DNA from 2 places in the Citrobacter sp. Cm046 genome. Region 1 is predicted to be linked to the other one. Evidence: riboswitches for the same ligand, from Rfam matches in the RefSeq annotation. Region 1 holds a riboswitch; the other holds the start of a gene.

The links. Region 1 has a riboswitch for cobalamin ahead of OGX98_RS19070 (ABC transporter substrate-binding protein). Riboswitches for the same ligand answer to the same signal wherever they lie in the genome.
Region 2: it holds a riboswitch for cobalamin, as region 1 does, so the genes downstream of both, OGX98_RS04310 (cobyrinic acid a,c-diamide synthase CobB) here and OGX98_RS19070 (ABC transporter substrate-binding protein) in region 1, are expected to answer to the same signal.

What each region holds. Positions count from the first base shown of each region.
Region 1 covers NZ_JAOWGP010000044.1:236,441-240,156, forward strand. The annotation lists gene OGX98_RS19065 (FecCD family ABC transporter permease) at 1-735, opposite strand, end outside; gene OGX98_RS19070 (ABC transporter substrate-binding protein) at 802-1,854, opposite strand; cobalamin riboswitch at 2,051-2,278, opposite strand; gene OGX98_RS19075 (GNAT family N-acetyltransferase) at 2,512-3,036, opposite strand; gene dauA (C4-dicarboxylic acid transporter DauA) at 3,145-3,716, opposite strand, start outside.
Region 2 covers NZ_JAOWGP010000032.1:105,873-109,588, reverse strand. The annotation lists gene OGX98_RS04320 (cobalt-precorrin-8 methylmutase) at 1-99, opposite strand, end outside; gene cbiB (adenosylcobinamide-phosphate synthase CbiB) at 110-1,069, opposite strand; gene OGX98_RS04310 (cobyrinic acid a,c-diamide synthase CobB) at 1,066-2,445, opposite strand; cobalamin riboswitch at 2,534-2,708, opposite strand; gene pocR (transcriptional regulator PocR) at 3,044-3,716, opposite strand, start outside.

The sequences.
Region 1 (3,716 bases):
TTCAGCGCCAAAGGAAAATGCATCAAGATGGCGGGCGTAGCAAAAGCAGATAATTATGCCGACCAGCGCAGTTGGGATAGCCAGAACCACATCTGGCCAGCGAACGCCGCTAAGGTTGCCCAGTAGCCAGAACATAATGCCGCGAGCCTGCTCGGCATTGGCTGAGCGGGTGATAATCAGTGAAGTGATGGCATTGAACAACTGTGAGCTGGCAATCCCGGCGAGAATGATTTGCGTGGTGGCGGAACCGTGTTTTCCCCGCGCAGCCATCGCCAGCAGTGCGACAAACAAAAACGCCGTCAAGGCGCCGATAAAGGCGCCGAGAGACATGCTGACGATCCCTGCACCCAGTCCGGTTAATGCAATGAGCACGGCTCCGGTTGACGCTCCGGCGGAAATCCCCAGCAGATAGGGTTCGGCCAGCGCATTACGTAGCAGTGACTGTAACACTACCCCGGAAACCGCCAGACATGCGCCGCAACAGGCGGAAACCAGCGCGCGAGTCAGACGGTAGTTCCAGATAATCCCGGCATCCAACGCGTCCACCATATACTGGGTGTCAAACAGTCGGTTTGCCAGCGTATGGATAACGTGCTGCCACGGAATAAATGTTTCACCGATGGAGATCCCTGCCAGAAGAACGCCACACATCACCACACTGACCCACAGGCTGTGTAGCACTGCCCGGTTTGTTAATTGACGAATGGCCTGGCGCGTCCTGCGTAATTCACTCATTATTTTACGGCTGCCCTGAGTACAAAAGGGCGTTATGCCTGCAAAAGGCATAACGCTCGACGAGGATTAATGAGTGGCTTTTGGATGTGCCAGGCCGTACTGCACCAGCGCATCAGCGAGTTTCTCAAGACCATCGATAGTTCTTATCCCGGCATTCATGGTTTGCACGTCGATCACTGGCAGGTGGTTTTCTTTAACCGCCGGGATCAGGCTGGTGACAGGATCAGACTTGAGGTATTCCATTTTGACTTTCCAGTCATCAGCCGGGAAACGGCGACGTCCCATTTCGCCCAGAACGATAACCGATGGATCCGCTTTGGCGATGGTCTCCCAGCCTACAGTTGGCCACTCTTCGGCGGAATCAATGACGTTTTTCACCCCAAGTGATTGGGCGATCCACGCGGCGGGGCCAAATTTTCCTGCGACATACGGGTCAAGTTGCAGATCGGCGCTGGAGAACCAAAAGACGGCGGAAACGTTGTTGTCCATACCGGTAATTTTGGATTTTGCCGCAGCCTCACGTGCTTTGAGGCTGGCAATCAGTTCATCACCTTTGTCCTGAACATCGAAAATTTTTGCCAGATCTGCGACTTCCTGGTAAACCATGGCAATATCAAACATCCCCTTACGTACACCATCTCCACCGTCTTCGTTATCTTTGGCACAATCGGCGGGAGCGGTATAAACCGGAACTTTCAATTCGCTGAATTGCTCGTAGGACGCGACCGTACCGGCAGGGCCAATTTGCCATTCAAACTGGCTGGCTACTAAATCTGGCTTTTTAGCAATAATCCCTTCAAAGCTCGGGATGTTCTGTGCAATGACCGCAATTTTATCATTCACCGCCTTGTACTGTTCCGGGACGGGACCGAACCAGAGTGACGTTCCGACAACGCGATCGGCCAGACCCAGAGAATAGAGTATTTCAGTACTATTTTGCCCTACGGTGGTAACTCGCTGGGGAGCTTTATTAAAAGTAATATCCCGGCCACAGTTTTTGATAGTCAGTGGATATTCTGTTTTGGCCGCAGAAGCCATATTACTGGCCAGGAAAAGTGCTGCGCCAGTCAAGGCCAGAAGTGAAAGTTTGGAATAAGAAGAGGTAATGTCAACGTGCATTATAATTGTCCCTTTCATGCCAGAATCTGATCGTCTGGTATATAATTTCGGGACAGGCGCATGACGATAGATGACATCGAATCATGATGTACAGACAAGATAATATGAAAAAAAAGTATATTCTCGTCTACCAGGTCAGGAATCACGATCATTAGTTCGTCAAATAAATCACCCCATGGACCATCCCGTCCACTCAATGTATACAACCTTGACAGTAGGTCTCCTGGCTCGCGGCAATCAGAATATTGGCCTTCCCATAAATAAATCTTTACAGTGACCTATGGTGATTTATTACCATACGAAGATATTCTGTATCCGCTTACAGTTGCGGGGGCAGCTATGGCATAAGATTGAAATAATCCGCACCATATTCCGTTTCAAAATAATAAGTACATTCTGAAATACTGTCATCGGCGAATGTATCGGCATCCAATTATCGCGTCAACCGCTTGAATAAGTAGGGGTATTTGTTTTGCTATTGTTAATTCCTTTAAAAACATAGTGTTATGAGAATATTTTTTAGTGTGTTCTATGTTGATGGTGAATATCAGATAAATTAAATGAGAATTATTTGATTCTGATCAATTAATTTTGCTGCGATAAAAATGACCGGAATTAATAGTGCGGATGCACAATTATTTAATTATTTGCACAATGTCACATTCCGATAGCATATTTCTCCATATGCACAATTTGTTGTTCTCCACCTTCATCTAAAAACTCGGTGAAATGATGGCGTAGCCAAAACGGATAACCGCCAGGTAAAAAATGATGGGTGTGCAGGTAGAGTGTTTTATATTGTTGACGCAGGCAAAATTGTTCTGCCAATGAAACTAACTGACCGCCTATTCCCTGGCGACGATAATTTTGTTCAACGTAACAACGACAAATCTCAGCGGTTGTAGATAAATTATAACGCCCACGTAATGTCGATATTCTGTCATCGTACTGGCATACCGCCAGCGTGGCGATAAGCTGTTGTTGTTCATCCCATACGCCGATCAACAGATTTCGTGGCTGGTGAATGTATTGTGAACGTAACGCTAACACATCCTGACTTGAGTCGGGGAGTGGCCTGTTGGCATTAAAATAGAGATTCAGATGCCGGATAATAAACGATTGCACGGCTGGAATATCAGTCTCGGTGATTTCGCGATAGACAAATGTAGAGTCAGATTTCATGGCTACAGGTATCGTCAGAGAGCAGGAGAGATGATGATAACAACTCAGACGTGTTTACAGAAGAGAAGTGTTACCGGCAGGCAAGAGCATGCCGGTAACAGATGAACATTAAATATCCGCCAACGCTGCGTCGCGGTTCGGGAAGAATGCCAGACGGCCCGGGATCGGTTGGATGCCCGCGCGCGCCATCGTGCGCAGCGGCTGGAATTCCAGATTGCTGATGCGTAATTCACAGCCTTCCGGAAGACGTTTTACAAAACGCTGGAAGGCGTCAAGGCCACCAGCATCCAGTACCGGTACAGCGTCCCATTTCAGCACCACAATGCGTTTGCCTTCAATACGAGACTCGAGATCGGTAAATAGTCCCTCAGCTGCGGCAAAGAACAGTGGGCCAATCACGCGCAGTACCAGCACATCATCCGGTACAACTACGTTCACTGGTGCCAGACGTGTCATGCGGGCAATACGGCGCATAAACAACAGGGAGGCAAGAACGATACCGACGCTGATGGCGACCACCATATCGAACAGAACTGTCAGCGACATACACATCAGCATGACGATGATGTCGTCTTTCGGTGCGTGGCGCAGCAGATCCACCACTTTATGGGCTTCGCTCATGTTCCACGCCACCATCAACAGCAGTGCAGCCATTGCCGAGAGGGGTAACCAGGAGAGCA
Region 2 (3,716 bases), on a different contig from region 1:
ACTGGCAAACTGATAGTCCGGACGGGTTTCACTGATGATCTCACCAATAATGTCGAAACTTTTGGCCTCAATCGCCTGGGGTTGCTGGATATATTGCATAGTATTGTCCTCAGGCTACACCGACCAGCAGCCACCGCAGCGCGATAAATAGCGCCAGTGCCAGCGTCGATGCTACCCACATCAATCGAATCGTTTGGGAAATGTCGTCTACCGAAATATCTCGTTGTGCATCACCAATCCACGGTTTCTCAACACGCTCGCCAAAGTAGTCATTAGGACCACCCAGACGAATACCTAATGCTCCGGCAACAGTTGCTTCCGACCATGCACAGTTTGGGCTGCTGTGGTTGTAGCGATCGCGCCAGCCAATATGCAATGCGCGTGAGCCGTCTTTACGGCATAAGAATGCCGCCACACCCAGCAGCAGCCAGCTTAGTCTTGCAGGAATGAAGTTTGCGACATCGTCCAGACGCGCGCTGACCATACCGATTGCACGGTATTTTTCATGTTTGTAACCGACCATGGAGTCCAGGGTATTCACCGCCTTGTAGGCCATCGCCAGCGGGGCGCCACCAAGAAAAAGGAAGAACAGCGGTGCGATGATGCCGTCAACAGTGTTTTCAGCAACGGTTTCCACCACTGCGCGATTGATCTGTTGCGGTTGTAATTGCGAGGTGTCACGGCCCACAATCCATGAGAGTTTCTCACGGCTTTCAGCAAGATTATTGGCACGCAGTGGACGCTCAACATCCCGTGCGGCGTCAGCGAGGCAACGCCCCGCCAGCACGGTAAAGATCATCCAAACTTCAATACCCCAGCCAAGCCAGGGGTGAATTGACTGAGCCAGTGTCAGTACGCCCCAGCACACGCCCCAGGTCAGCCCAACAACGACTATCCACATTACTGCGCCACCAATACGCAGCATCATGTCGCTATGACAGTAACGTCGAATCATTCGCTGAACGGCTGAAATAAGATTACCAATCCAGCGTACCGGGTGCGGCCAGTTCGGCGGGTCACCAATGAAAAAATCAAGAAGCCAGGCAATACACCATGCGAGCAGTGTCATAGCACACTCCTTGCCGCCGCCAGCCAGTGATTAAGCATTTCAGGACGCTGAGCAAAATGAACGTGCAGATAGCTGGCGAAAGTATTGCCCATTTGCCAGCCACCAGACCATGATTGCAATGTTTTACCATCACGAACCTTACGGCAGGCCATCACAGCTGGAATTTCAGGGGTAAAGTCGGAATAATGGAATTCATGTCCGCGCAGCACTTCGCCTGGTGCCGCCAGCAATGTTTGCTCAACAGCCCGCGCTTCACAGTAGCCAAAGCGGGTCAGACGCTTACCCATTTTGCTGTGACCTGGAATAATATCCGCCATCGGCCAGATATCGCCGTTGCTATCCTCCAGCGAGCTTCCAAGATACATAAGACCGCCGCACTCTGCGTAAATCGCCACGCCGCGTTGATGAGCTGAACGCAGTTGCGCCAGCATGCTGGTATTGCCTGAAAGTGTCGCAGCGTGCAATTCAGGATATCCGCCGCCCAACCAAATCATCTGGCAATCAGGTAGATTGCTGTCGTGTAACGGACTAAAACGCACGATGTTGATACCCGCACGTTCCAGTAGCGTAATGTTGTCCGGGTAGTAGAAGTTGAATGCTTCATCATCTGCGATGGCAAGCGTTAACCCGGCGCCTGCATCAGCGGCAGGAAGTGCGGGCCACTCGCCAACAGGTTGGGTATCTATTTGGCTTAGCGTCAGGAGGGCGTCGATATCCAGCGTTTGCTCAAGCGTTGCGGCAAATTCCTGCCATGGCTGCTGATTAACAACCGACTCACGCGCGGTGACTAATCCAAGATGACGTTCCGGGAGAGCCACGCCTTCCACTCGGGGAACATAGCCTAAAACAGGCACTGAACAGTAGCGCTCAATCGCCACTTTAAGTAACCGGTAATGGGTTTCGCTGTTAACCCGATTAACGATTACACCGGCAATATTTAAGGAGGGGTCAAAATGCTGAAAACCCATCACCGTCGCGGCAATAGAGGTTGAAACGGCTTTACCATCAACCAACAAGATGACCGGACAACCCAACTGTTTTGCCATTGCGGCGGTACTACAGTAGTCAGGATCTGTTCCATAGCCGTCATACAATCCCATAACGCCTTCGATAACCGCGATATCCGCATGCTGCATCTGATCGCAAAATAAGGCGTTGAGTGTAGGAATGGGGAGCATAAAGCTATCAAGATTACGGGAAGCCGTACCGCATACAGCGGTATGCCAGGCGGTATCAAGGTAGTCAGGACCAACTTTGCAAGGCTGAACACGCAAACCACGTTTTTTCATCAGGCTTAGCAAACCCAGCGTCACCGTAGTTTTACCACAGCCGCTTCCGGTACCTGCAAGAACAAACGCGTGAAAATTGGCCGCCATACCCTGATCCTGTTCAGGGTGGTAGGGGTGTATAGATACCCAGTCTCTCGACTGTATGCATCTGCGCAACCCACTTCCCACCGAAGTTGTTGGTAGTCACTGACAGGCAGGTCTTCTGGCTTAGCGTCAATCTCACCCGTCCTTCCCAATCTTGCGATCAGTGGTCTATACGGGGTCGTCAGCATCACAGCAGCGGGGGCTGCGGGGGATTCTCACCCCCTTCCCTACCACAAACGTGGCAAACCTGTCAGCTCAGGAGCCTGTTCTAATTAAGCTCCGGACCATGAGATGAAATATCACACCTCATGACAAAATTTCATTTTAAATATTTTCTTGCGTTTACTTAGCCAATGTTATCTCTTCATTAAGCTTATTCTTATGCTTACATTCCAAATGAAAGCATCAATAAATAATAAAGAAAGTCATTCACCCAGACACTGTATCTCATCACAAAAATAAAAACTGGTGCAGTTTATCCTTCCAACGCTATTACTTTGTTGCGCTATGACAATTTATTGACTGCTATCCCTAATTTTCATTTTATAATGACGGACATACAATACGATATCAAAAATCGGCAATAGCAAATTATTGCTATTTATGCCGACTCGCCAGATGAAGCAACATTAATTTGTTGACGAAAAGCCTGTGGCGTAACCTGATAGGTCTGGCGGAATACTTTGCAAAAATAACTGGTTTGTGAAAAGCCTAAATTACGCGCAATGCTGGCGATGCTCCAGTCACTATGGCATAGCAACTCTTTAGCACTGGCCATTCGCTGTTGGTTTACCCAGGCATTAAATCCAATACCCTGATATTTTTTGAACAGCTTACTGAAATAGTACGGGCTCAGGTAAACATGAGAAGCCACATCCTCAAGGCGCAGCTCATCCGATAAATGAGCATCAATGTAGCGCAGCGCCTTTTTCATTTTGCTGTCATGAGGCGTCGGGCTACGACTCGTTTTTGCCGGCTCTGATTGCTGTGGGTTGTCTTTGATAACAACAAAATTCAGTTGTTTCTTAAGACAATTTTCGACGATAAGCTTCAGAAGATCCGCAGAAGCGATGACTCTTGAGTAATCCATTTCAGGAACATTGCGAAATTCACTGACCAGTTCCGGATCGGCTTGCCAGCGATCGTCGACGTTCAAAATATCAACTAATCCAACATCATTGCTTAGACGAACCTGCCCGCACAAAACAAACCCAACCAGGTGGCCCGCGATCACTAAAGGAATCGAGAAATCGGTGAGTCCGGCATGGCAGCGG